4 regions of the Simiduia curdlanivorans genome follow, and region 3 is predicted to be linked to each of the others. Evidence: predicted binding sites of a transcription regulator. Region 3 holds the regulator's gene; each other region holds the start of a gene.

Region 1 (3,093 bases), 690 kb from region 3:
AGTGGATAATGCTAATACAAGGCGAAGCCGGCATTGAATTCAAAGGCGAACAGGCCATCGCGCTCAAGCCGGGAGACTACCTCAATATTCCCGCCCACCAACAGCATCGCGTAGCCTGGACCAAAAAAGATGCCACTACGCTCTGGTTAGCCATACATTACACGGCAACTTAGTAATTTTACGGTCTAGAGCGCCGCATACATTTTGGTGACATCATCCATATTCTTTAACATAGAATCCGTCGTACCGGTAATCACATAAATAAGCCTATCGCCGGTTATCTGCATCAACCCATCGAAGCCTTTGCTGGCATAGGCGAACTGGCCTTCAACCCGGTTTAACTTGGTTAAGATATCCGGCGTAGTGAGGGTGCTTTCTTTTAAGTAGCCTAAAACATTTTCATACTCAGCCAAATCTTCATACAGCGCTTGTATTCGCTCCTCGCCACCCAGCTTTTGAAAGTAGGCTAAATAGTTTTTAGCAATTCGCTGCGACAGCATGCGCTGCCGGCCAGAGATGTTTACCACTTCGCCCAAGCCCGTTTTGGAAATTTTTTCTAATAGGCCCACGTATCTATTCGCCTCAACCAATATACGGTCACTCGCCAGCAATAATTTTTCTGCATTGGCATCGCTAGCCTCAGATAGGGCTAGTGCACGATAGGCCTGCCACAGAGATTTTACTCGATCGAGATCAGGCGCCAAGGATTTTGCGGCGGTAAAATTCTCTAGGGCCGAAAGATTACTCTCAAAGCGTTCAATGCCGCGCACCACCCTATCTCGCCCTTTTGGGCTCTGCGGCTGAATAATTGTTAACAGATAACTCTGCGCAATGCGCTGTGACAACATTCTTTGTTCGCCCGCGCGATTGACCGCTTCGCCGATACTCATCTCCGCATGAGCCAACATACTGATGGCAGTCAAAAAAAGTACCGACACACTTGGCAAAAATCTGATAAAGGCAAACCGGTGACATAAACCCATGATGTTGAACTCCAAAGCGTAGCTAGACTTGATCCCCTGAATTCAAATCTGCACGAACCAGGCCAATAGCCTAGGCCTTGCGGCAGCCACCACTAAAACCTGCGCAACTCATGATGCGCCGGCCTTTTCCAATTTATTGAAACTAGATTGAGAGTCGCTTTCAGAGCACCTCATGCCACCCGAGAGTGCACGCAATCCCCATTAAGGTGCGAAGCGTAAGTCGCCCACCGTCTCTCTTTTGTCGTTTCCGCCCCAACGCGCGAGGCAGGCGAGGAAACATCGCTGGCGCAACCGACCCAATTTGACGCACAAATTTAAAATATCGAACCATTTTGGCTCTCTGCCTAAGTCATTCATCGACTCTTTCAAACGCCGGCACCGCCTCTAAACAATAAATTATAAATATATTTATCTCAGGTCTAGGCCGAATACACCGCCAAAAACTTAGCTAATCCTTCGCTCAACATAGACTGTCGAGCAACACCTAAATCCGCCTTAAAGCCTTTACCGTTAAGGTGTGGCCCGCGATCTTGCCTGAGAAATTAAATTCGCGCGCAACCAACATACAAGTCTTTTTCGCTCACCCTTCATCCACTTAAGATCAGGAACTTCAAAGGCGCGACTTAGTTTTGGCATACATATTGATACCCATAAAGTGTTACTCGCCAAACACCAATGAGTAGCGACACGCACAGCTTGATACAAATCAACAACACCTAGACCAGACACACATAAGGTGTAAGCGTTCACCATTATCGAAGACCATAGAGAGTGAGATATGAAAAAAGTTTACTTGTCATTGGCTATCGCAGCCGCCGCATCATCGCCCTACGCCTTAGCAGATTCAGCGCTCGAGACCTTCATGAAAGAAAGTAAAACCAATATCGATTTTCGCTATCGGTTTGAAAGTGTTGAACAAGATGGCATCGATAAAGATGCCGTCGCGAACACCCTCCGCTCGCGCTTGAGCTTTGTTTCAGGCAACGTAAGCGGGTTCAGCCTGGGTTTAGAATTCGATGACGTACATCATTTAGGCGATGATAATTTTAACAGCACCAGCAACGGCAATAGCACTTACCCGGTTGTCGCAGATCCAGACGGCACCGACATTAATCAATTTTACGCAAAATACGTGAGCGGTAGCTTTGCAGCCACCGGCGGCCGCCAGCGCATTAATCTCGACGATCAACGCTTTGTTGGTGGTGTGGCGTGGCGCCAGAACGAACAAACTTACGATGGCGCTAGATTACAGTTCGGCAGTGGTTCGCTTAGCGGCGAGTACAGCTATGTATCTCAGGTGAATCGTATCTTCGGGCCCGAAGGCGCCAACGCGACCCTAGATGGCGATGTGCATTTACTGAACGCAGCCTGGAGCTTAAGCGATGCGCAGAAAGTCGTCGGTTTCTACTACGATATGGATTTTGAAAACGCCGCTGCGGCATCAAACCAAACCTATGGTCTGCGCTACGAAGGAAAGTTTAAACCCGCAAGCGTAATAGCAAGTTACGCGGCACAATCCGAAGCGGGCGACGGCGCAGAGTACAGCACAGACTATTATTTGCTCGAAGCTAAAGGCGTCTTGGCCGAAAAATTTAACTGGACAGTGGGTTACGAAGTCTTAGGCTCAGACGATGGTGCAAAAGGGTTTCAAACACCACTGGCAACAGGTCATAAATTTCAAGGTTTCGCGGATAAGTTTCTTGGCACCCCAGCAAACGGTGTAGAAGACGCCTATATAGGTGCAGGCGCCAACGTGGGGCCACTAAAATTGGCTTTGACTTACCACGATTTTAAAGCGGCGGAAGGCAGTGCTAATTACGGTACAGAATGGGACGCCGTGATAGCCTACCCAATTAACAAGCAGGTCACCACCTTGCTTAAGTTCGCTGATTATCAAGCTAAGGATTACGCATCGGACACGCAAAAGATTTGGCTGCAAGTTCAGATTTCACTCTAAAGCTGCTCGAACGCTAATCAATAAAAATGCCTCCGTTACAGGAGGCATTTTTAACATCACGAAAATAATTACTATTTACGTCTAGCTACATCTACCGTCTATTGCAAATCAAACCTATCAGCTTGCATAACTTTTACCCAAGCACTGATGAAG
Region 2 (3,093 bases), on a different contig from region 3:
AGTAAGAAACCTTGGCTCAGACAATGAGGTGGAAATCCAGTCGGGGCTGGTCGACGTTGCCAAAAATAGCTCGCAAAATCGATCCACCCACTGATCTCTTAAGGCAAGAGAGGGCGCGCATATCAAGGTCGGCTTGCCGAGCCGACGCATGACTTCTAAGCCGAGAACCGTTTTGCCCGAGCCAGGCGGTGCGACGATATGCAGATGCTGATCGGCGAGATGTGCCTCTAATTGATCCAGCACCCGCTGCTGATAATGTCGCCAGGGATACTTGAAGCGCGTTTGTGCTGGAAAACCCTCCATGTCTTCTCGACCCGCCGACTAGTCAGCGAGCCCGACATAAACCTCGTGCACGTCATCATCGTCATCGATGGCGCCGAGAAAGGCTTCAACTTCGGCCAGCGCTTCACCTGCCAAGCTAACCGGGTTTTTCGGGCGGTAGCCAATTTTGGCTGAATCGACGCTAAAGCCAAAGTCGGGCAGCGCCTTAGAGACCAAGTCGAGATCGGTCATGTCGGTAATGAACAGAGCCGAGCCGTCGTCTTCTACTTCGAAATCTTGTGCGCCGGCCTCGATGGCGGCCAGCTCCACATCGGCGTCGGGCGCGCTGGGCGAGGCTTCAATCAGCCCTACATGATCGAAATCCCAAGAAACGGAACCCGAGGCACCCAACTGCCCCTTGCGGAACAAAACGCGGATATTAGAGATAGTGCGGTTCACGTTGTCGGTTAAACACTCGACAATAACCGGCACCTGGTGCGGGGCAAAACCTTCGTACACTACTTTTTCATAACTGACGGCGCCATCGAGCTGGCCAGAGCCTTTCTTGATAGCGCGCTCGAGGGTTTCACGGGTCATGGATTGCTTGCGCGCCGCTTCAACCGCCATGCGCAAACGTGGGTTCATGTCTGGGTCTGCGCCAGTGCGGGCGGCAATCATGATTTCCTTGGTTAACTTGGTAAACAGCTTGCCTTTGGCATTGGCCGCGGCTTCACGGTGTTTAGCTTTCCACTGGGCACCCATGGGCGTTGCTCTCTATTTTCAGATGTTGTGATGAACCGCGACAAATTGGCGCCGGCGTTAATCGGCGAATTTTATAGAATGTCCGCGCCGGTGCAAGCAAGAGTTCGATAACGCGGCAGCCGGCCGATAAAAAGTCGGTTGGCACAGAAAGCAGAAAGCCGCTACAAGAGCGGCTTCTAAACAGGCAGAACCTAGAGAGAGGTTCGCGCGGACTAAGAGCGAGCGATACTTTTGCGGGCAAAACCAAGGCCAAATAAACCGAGGGCCAACAAAACCAATGAACCCGGCTCAGGTACGCTAGCGGCTACCACAACACCGTCGAGAAAGTTACCCACAGTGCCATTGGTGATTGACGTAAAGCGAATCTGCGACATTTCGCTCGACGCAATGAAGCTACCCTGAAACTGGCTCCAGGTGCCAACCACGTGATCGGTTAATTCACCCATCAACGAACCCACGCTATAAGCGAAGGACTCGGCATTGCTTTGACGGGCGCTATAGAAGAAAGACACATCATAGCTTTGGCCAACCACAGTGGCGAAGTTCTGGAAAATAGAAAACTCACCGGCGTAGGGGTGCGCATTTAATTCAGCATGCTGCTCGCCCACGGCCGAGGCAACACCGTTCAAACCATCCCAAATCTCAATATTGCTGCCATCCCAGCCATTCACATCATCGGCTGCGAAATATTGCCAGGTGCCTTCGGCAACATCATTATCTTCAAAGCTACCGTTAACAATTAAGTTAGCGTTGGCAGAGGCGGCCAATACCAAGCCTAAAACTAAGGCGACTGAATACTTTGCTAGTTTGTACATAAATTAACCAATCCATTGAAATCAAAAGTCTGCAAATCCACTATTAACGATTGCACCCTGAATCCGTTTAAAAGCAAGCACTGAGCCAACCTTAAAAACCTATTAAAAATCAACATATTACTGAATTTCCATGCACCGTCGAGCCAACTAAATGTAAAAAAAATCGACAATCAACCGTGCGAAACTGATACTTCAACCCGATCAATCTATGCCAGCCCACGGGTACAACCTTCCCTCACTAGGGGTGCACGTCGTGTCTAAGGCCAAGGGCGAGTAAGCTAGCAACACTAACCGCTTCTTCCAGCCACCGCCCGAGAACGCTATGAACGCTATGAACGCCAATGACCTGAAGCCATCAAAGCAACAAGCGCAAACTATTTGCCCCAACTGCCGGCAACCCAATCAGTGCGCTCTAGTCGAACAGCCAGAGACAAGCGCCTGTTGGTGTATGCAAATCGAACCCATGACTAACAGCCGGCAGGCGCTCAATAGCACCCAGGCCAATAAAGTCTGTTTGTGTAAAACCTGCTTAATGAATAGCAGGCTTGACCCGCAATAATTTTTTGCACGATATCAGTGCAAGCCAGCAAAAAGGCAATTTCTTGCGCCCTATTTTAGCGCCCCCTTATCTATCGCTTTTTACTGTCATGACAAAACAGGAAATATTAATAATATTTTTTTAAGCTTATCGAATTAAAATTGCGCAAAAATACAAAAAAAGTCGTTTTGTAAAAATTGGCACAGCAGATGCAATACTAGTCGTGCAGTCAGGCAAAACGCCGACACCCATTAGCTTACTGATGATGACGAGACAGAGGTATTTACCATGCGATTAATGACACGCGCTTCAACAATTATTGCCATGAGCACTTTAGTCATGATGACCGGTACTGCAACAGCGGCCACCTGTGACATGTCCACAGCACCTGCTGCGCCAGCGGTTCCTGCAGCTACCGAGCGTAGCACTGCAAGCATGTTAAGCGCCCAAAGTGAGATTAAAAGCTACATCAACGCGGCGAAAGAGCACTTGAAATGTGTTAATTCAAGCCGTAAACACAACGCGCTAGTCGATCAGATTTACGCAGTCGCCGACGAATACAACACAGCGCTACAAGAATTTAAAGCCAGCACGCGATAACAATAAATAGTGTTGTTCTTACCGTTTCATTGCTCTCCTGCTGTCGACCATTGACAGACCGGCGCATCAATAGCAAAGCGCTTACTGGGCTTTGCTATTGACCGCCGAATTTTATTA
Region 3 (3,093 bases):
ACTAGATCGGCTAAATCGACGATGGGTTGCAGTAGCTCGCGCTCTTTTACCGTCGCCTCTTTTAGGCTGACCCCTTCTTTACTAAGTGGGTGCTTGCGCCGCGTTTCGCTAAAGCGCTGAATCAGTACCGGTGATCGGGCATCTAAAAACATGACCTCGATCCGTATACCCTTGGCATTGGCGTCGGCCACCAATTGTGGAAACTTGGGCAGTTCCTGCCAAGCATTGCGAGCATCGACGCTGATCGCAAATAGAGAATTGGGTGTTGGATCTGATACTAATTGATGTACCAGCTCGGGTAGTAAGCGCAAAGGCAGATTATCGACACAGTTAAATCCTAAATCTTCGAGCACGTGCAGGGCGGTACTCTTGCCTGCTCCGGAGCGGCCACTGACGATAATTAAGCGCGGTGATTGTTTGACCGTACTTTTATCCGTATTCATGTTGACAGAATCCCTTTATTGCGTGGCAAGGTATGCGCTTACCCTACTATAGAGTAGATCGCTTGTCTCAGCCGTTCTCAGTGCCGCGCGGAATTCTTCCTGTTGAAATAATTCGGCCAGTTTTGCCAATGTTTGTAAGTGCTCGCTACTGGCTTCTTCCGGCACCATAAGGGTAAATATGACGTCGACCGGCGCACCGTCGATGGCATCGAAGTCGATCGGGCTGGAGAGCACAACCAAAGCGCCAATAGTGCTTTCACAGCTGGCGACTCGACAGTGTGGGATAGCAATTCCATGACCTAAGCCCGTGCTACCCAGTTTTTCACGCGCGATTAAGCTGCGAAATAGTGTATCGGCATCTAGGCTGGGTATATCAGTGGCGATGATGTTGGCGATCGTCTCAAGCACGCGCTTTTTACTGACGCCCTCTACACCGTGTTGTACACGGCGAGGGGCTAGAAGGGTTTCAAACTGCATAGGGTTATCGATGGCTTCGGAGTTTTTCTTTGTGTTTAATTAGTTGGCGATCTAGCTTATCAGAGAGCAGGTCTATGGCTGCATAGAGATCCTGAGACTCTGAATCAGCGAAAAATTCAGCGCCACTGACGTGTACTGTCGCTTCCGCCTTTTGCTGTAGTTTATCAACACTTAGTATGGTGTTGATACTGGTTATTCGGTCGTGGTGTCGCTCGAGCTTTTCCAGCTTTGCATGGACGTAATCTTTTATGGCGTCGGTCAGGTCTAGGTGGTGTCCGCTGATATTTATTTGCATTCGGCTGCTCCTTTGTGTCGCTGCTTTTGCTGTCAACTGCCCTTTTTTGGTGCAAACCCCAAAGCTGGGCGCCTAAAACTAGGGTGTAGCGGTGTTGCTTGATCTAGCGTTTAGATCAATCTCTTGCGTTCATTGGATGCTGCAATGCCCAATGACTCTCGGTATTTAGCGATAGTTCTGCGCGCTACCTGAATGCCTTGCTCTTCAAGCAGGGTGGTGATTTTACTGTCGCTTAAGGGTTTTTTCGGATTCTCAGCCGCCACCAGCTTCTTAATAATGGCGCGAATCGCGGTGGATGAGCACTCTCCACCCGCATCCGTGCTGACGTGGCTGGAGAAAAAGTATTTCAGCTCGAAGATGCCCCGCGGGGTGTGCATATACTTTTGTGTGGTAACGCGGGAGATGGTGGACTCGTGCATGCCAACTTCTTCTGCAATGTCGTGCAGTACCATAGGGCGCATGGCCTCGGGGCCGGATTCAAAAAAGCCCATTTGCTTTTCGACGATGCAACTGGCGACCTTGAGCAGGGTTTCGTTGCGGCTTTGCAGGCTCTTGAGGAACCAGCGCGCCTCTTGCAAATGGTCGCGCATGAAGTTGTTATCTGGGCTGGTATCTGCCCGTTTGACGAGCGAGGCGTAACCAGCGTTAATGCGTATTTTAGGCGCTATGTCTGGGTTAAGTTCCACTAACCAGCGATCCTGCTTCTTACTGACAAAGACATCTGGAACAACATATTCAGTATCGGCCTGTGCGATTTGTTCGCCGGGGCGCGGGTTTAGGGTTTGAATTAACCCGATTACCTCTGCCAGCTCAGCTTCTTTAAGTTTACAGCGCCGCATCAGTTGCTTGTAATCGCGATTGCCTAACAGCGCTAAATGATCCTTAACAATAAGCTTAGCAGCATCTAGGAAAGGTGTAGTAGTTGGCAGTGTTCGCAGTTGGATAAGTAGGCACTCGGCCAAGTCTTGGCCGGCGACACCGACCGGGTCAAACTGTTGAATGCGATGGAGAACCGCTAACACTTCGTCCAGTTCAACCGGGTCTTCGAGCATTTCCTGTTCTTGATTGAGGCCCTCGGCTATGTCGCCGATGGGGTTGCCCAGCATGCCGCTCGGTTCGATATCGTCGATGATCGATAGGGCGATGACTCTGTCCCTGTCGCTCATGGGGGTTAAATTGAGCTGCCACAGCAGGTGTTCCTGCAGGCTTTCGCCGGTGCTATCGCCGCGCTCGTAATCGCGGTCTTCGTCGCTGCCTGAACCGCTGCTGGCTGGGCCGGAGGTGTAGATGTCGTCCCAGTTGGTGTCGACCGGCAGGTCGTCGGGTATGTCGTTGTTCCAGTCACTATCCATCTCATTGGACTGGTTGTTATCGGGTGAAGTTTCCGGCGTGTTTAATTCTTGTAGGTTGGTTTCGGTAGATTCTTTGGCACTGTTAAATTCTGGGTCGCTAGGTTCGCTGACATCGCTACTGGCCTCTGTGTCCTGTGCCCCGTCTTCGCCCTCTGATATTTCGAGCATGGGGTTGGATTCTAGCGCCTCCTGAATTTCCGCTTGCAAATCCAAGGTGGACAACTGCAGCAGCCGGATGGCCTGCTGCAACTGCGGCGTCATGGTCAGTTGTTGACCTAGCTTGAGCTGTAGTGATGGCTTCATGGTTTGATGACTAACATCCTTTAAGGTAGTGCCTCGCAACTTCGCCGAGGTATGGTCTTAGTGTAGTCATCCGTCAGGGCTCAGGCAATATTGACAAGCAAGCTCCATGCCTTTATGAGCCGTAGGGTAAATTAAAATTAGAGAGTGAATTGATCACCTAAATAAACCTCGCGGACTCGCTGGTTGGCTAGCACAGTATTGGCGTCGCCTTCTGCGATGATAT
Region 4 (3,093 bases), 1.1 Mb from region 3:
GGTGGCGACGGCAGTTAACGATAAGCTCTTACAAAGCCCGAGCCAAAAAGTACTCGCGGCTGCCCTAATAATGCAGGCCGATGCAGATAGCATAAAAATCGCCCAATCGCTGGATCATCCAGCGGCCGCGCTTAAGAAAGGCTCGAGTGACGCAATGTCGAGCATCTCCAGCACTTTGTCCACAAGTGCCAACAGCCTTAATGGTCGAGTGCAACCCATCACTGTTCCAGTTAGTCAACCGCACTGGGCTCAGTCGGCTGGCGAGCGGGTTGTTTGGATGGTGTCACAAAAGCTGCAATCGGCAGAAATTCAGTTAGATCCACCAGAATTGGGGCCGCTCCAAGTCAAGGTCAGCGTGCAGCACGACCAAGTGAGCATTACCTTCGTTAGTCACAGTGCGCAGGTGCGCGACGCGTTAGATCAACACGCGTTGCGCTTAAGGGAAATGTTCGAAGGCCAAGGTCTCGACCTTGTGGATGTCGATGTGTCAGATCAATCCTTCCAGCAGCGCGAAGAGCAGGGCGACAGTCAGCCTCGCTCCGGTAATCCGCAAGATGACGACAAGCTAGACAGTGATGTGCAAATGATCGCGTCCAAGGTATCCAGCCAACTTGTCGACCACTTTGTCTAATTAACGCACGCTTAACCTCATCTAGGGAACCTCTGAATAACTCTGGTGCCGCTCTGGCTTCCAACAAATTTCGTGGGCTAGGCGCGGCTTCGAAGGCATACCGGGGTCTGTCGAGAAGTCGCAAGCGGATGGCCGCCCCCAACTCACACGGAATTTGCTGGAAGCCCCGCAGGGCGCGGCCTTTAGCGGCCTCCGCTACGTTGAGCTTCTTGCTAAGGGCTAAGGCCATTAGCTGCGAAACTCGCCTTGCGGCTGACCGCTACAGGTCACGCAGAGCGGTACCGGAGTTATTCAGAGGTTCCCTAGCAACGCGCCGCCAAAAAGTCGGCGCTCACGGTTAGTTCGTCGCATCAGTGAACTACACTTCTACTGCACAAACTGTGCTTTGTGCCATAGCGCAAGTCTTTGGTTAAACCTCTAGGTGTTAAGGTCTTGCGGGAGCCTAGTCGCATATGGCACGCAGTTTGCTGGAACCCTTTATATGGGATTTTTAGTTGTCAAAACGACGGACTTTTGACATGGCAAAACCAAATGAAACACCCGAAGTAGAAAACGCACCTGAAGGCGCTGGCGGCAAGAAAAAACTCATCATTTTAATTGTCTTAGGCATGGTTTTGGTTGGTATCTCTGTGGGCGGCACCTTGTTTGCTCTGAAAATGTTTAGCGGTGAAGAAGCGGCCGTTGCAGCAGAAGGCGATGAAGAGGGTGAAGCGACTGCGCCTGTAGTAAAACTTCCAGCAGTCTATTTCCCTTTGAAACCAGCCATTATTGTCAACTTTCAATCGCGAGGCCGGCAGCGATTTTTGCAAGCGGAGGTGACCTTAAAGATTCGCGAACCGGATGTTGTCGCCGCTGTTGAGTTACACATGCCGATGATTCGCAATGCCTTAGTAATGTTGCTCGGTGGCCAAGTCTATGAGGACTTGCAGACCCATGAAGGCAAAGAACTTTTACGTCAACAAGCGCTGGCAGAAATTCAGCGCTTAATTGAAATTGAAATTGGTAAGCCTGGCGTCGAGCAAGTGCTGTTTACCAACTTCGTGATGCAGTAGGGGTCAAGGGTGCAAGATCTATTATCACAAGACGAGATTGATGCCTTACTCCACGGTGTCGATGATGGCGATATAGATACCGATTCCGACGATGAGCCGGGCTCGGTCAAATCCTATGATTTAACCAGTCAAGATCGTATCGTTCGCGGGCGTATGCCCACCTTAGAAATGATTAACGAACGCTTTGCGCGCTACATGCGCATCAGCATGTTTAACTTGTTGCGCCGCACCGCAGATGTATCTTCTGGTGGCATACAGATTCAAAAATTTGGTGAATATGTACATACCCTGTATGTGCCTACCAGCTTAAATATGGTGAAGTTTCGGCCGTTACGCGGCACGGCCTTGCTGATTTTGGATGCCAAGCTTGTGTTCAAGCTGGTTGATAATTTTTTTGGCGGCGACGGTCGCCATGCCAAAATTGAAGGTCGGGAATTTACCCCCACTGAACTGCGTGTGGTGCAGATTGTACTAGAGCAGGCCTTTATCGATTTACGCGAGGCTTGGAAAGCGGTTATGCCCATTGAGTTTGACTACATAAACTCAGAAGTTAACCCGTCCATGGCTAATATTGTTAGCCCGAGTGAAGTGGTGGTAGTAAGTACCTTCCATGTAGAGTTAGATGGTGGCGGCGGCGACTTCCATATTACCTTGCCTTACTCGATGATCGAGCCCATTCGCGAAGTGTTAGATGCAGGCTTACAGAGTGATTCAGATGATCAAGACGAGCGTTGGGTAAAATCCTTGCGTGAAGATGTGATGAGCGCGAAAGTAAAATTGGAATGCGATATAGCCCGAGGCCAAATCACGCTTAGAGACATTGTGAATTTAAAGGCTGGCGATGTAATACCCATTAACTTTCCCGAACAACACATTATCACGGCCAACGGTGTGCCCGTTTTTCAGGCAAAGTTTGGTCAGTCGCGAAAAAATTTAGCCTTTTCTATTGAAGAGTTTATCGACCGGTCTAAGCCCGGCTATTTGAGCGATATCGGTTTTGAATAGATATGGCTTGGGCTTGGGTTTGAATACGAGTGGGAGCATGTAATGACTGATGACAATACACCAGATAATGGCGAAGAGCCGGATCAGGACGCCATGGCCGATGAATGGGCTGCGGCAATGGCCGAGCAGGGTGATGAGGAAGATGAGGATGAAGAGGAGTTGCCCAAGGCTGCCGCGCAGACGATGAATTTAGACGAGTTTAGCGAGTCGCCGAAAGCAAATCACGGAGGTCAGGATCTAGACACGATTCTGGACATTCCCGTCAGTATCTCCATGGAGGTTGGCAGCACCTCGATTACGATTCGTAATCTCTTACAGCTTAATCAGGGCTCTGTTATCGAATTAGATCGACTCGCCGGTGAACCCCTCGATGTGTTGGTCAACGGCACACTTATCGCCCATGGC

Evidence for each region. The regulator sigma-54, encoded in region 3, starts transcription at its own class of promoters, with help from an activator protein. The targets are predictions, from matches to a motif close to TGGCACANNNNTTGCNNT.
Region 1: QWY82_RS05920 (alginate export family protein) is a predicted target of sigma-54. The motif match lies at 1,614-1,631, and genes of this name have one in related genera.
Region 2: QWY82_RS19545 (PEP-CTERM sorting domain-containing protein) is a predicted target of sigma-54. The motif match lies at 1,909-1,926, and genes of this name have one in related genera.
Region 4: QWY82_RS13745 (flagellar basal body-associated FliL family protein) is a predicted target of sigma-54. The motif match lies at 1,085-1,102, and genes of this name have one in related genera.

Annotation. Positions count from the first base shown of each region.
Region 1 is NZ_JAUFQG010000004.1:1,301,183-1,304,275, reverse strand. Features, by position in the region: gene QWY82_RS05930 (cupin domain-containing protein) at 1-173, shown strand, start outside; gene QWY82_RS05925 (type IV pili methyl-accepting chemotaxis transducer N-terminal domain-containing protein) at 186-923, opposite strand; gene QWY82_RS05920 (alginate export family protein) at 1,762-2,940, shown strand; gene katG (catalase/peroxidase HPI) at 3,039-3,093, opposite strand, start outside.
Region 2 is NZ_JAUFQG010000006.1:1,279,772-1,282,864, forward strand. Features, by position in the region: gene QWY82_RS19535 (DEAD/DEAH box helicase family protein) at 1-303, opposite strand, end outside; gene QWY82_RS19540 (YebC/PmpR family DNA-binding transcriptional regulator) at 322-1,023, opposite strand; gene QWY82_RS19545 (PEP-CTERM sorting domain-containing protein) at 1,236-1,838, opposite strand; gene QWY82_RS19550 (cysteine-rich CWC family protein) at 2,161-2,397, shown strand; gene QWY82_RS19555 (hypothetical protein) at 2,665-2,976, shown strand; gene QWY82_RS19560 (hypothetical protein) at 3,091-3,093, opposite strand, start outside.
Region 3 is NZ_JAUFQG010000004.1:1,991,346-1,994,438, forward strand. Features, by position in the region: gene rapZ (RNase adapter RapZ) at 1-443, opposite strand, end outside; gene ptsN (PTS IIA-like nitrogen regulatory protein PtsN) at 459-920, opposite strand; gene hpf (ribosome hibernation-promoting factor, HPF/YfiA family) at 925-1,215, opposite strand; gene QWY82_RS08885 (RNA polymerase factor sigma-54) at 1,326-2,870, opposite strand; gene lptB (LPS export ABC transporter ATP-binding protein) at 3,008-3,093, opposite strand, start outside.
Region 4 is NZ_JAUFQG010000004.1:3,097,831-3,100,923, forward strand. Features, by position in the region: gene QWY82_RS13740 (flagellar hook-length control protein FliK) at 1-631, shown strand, start outside; gene QWY82_RS13745 (flagellar basal body-associated FliL family protein) at 1,150-1,683, shown strand; gene fliM (flagellar motor switch protein FliM) at 1,693-2,688, shown strand; gene fliN (flagellar motor switch protein FliN) at 2,731-3,093, shown strand, end outside.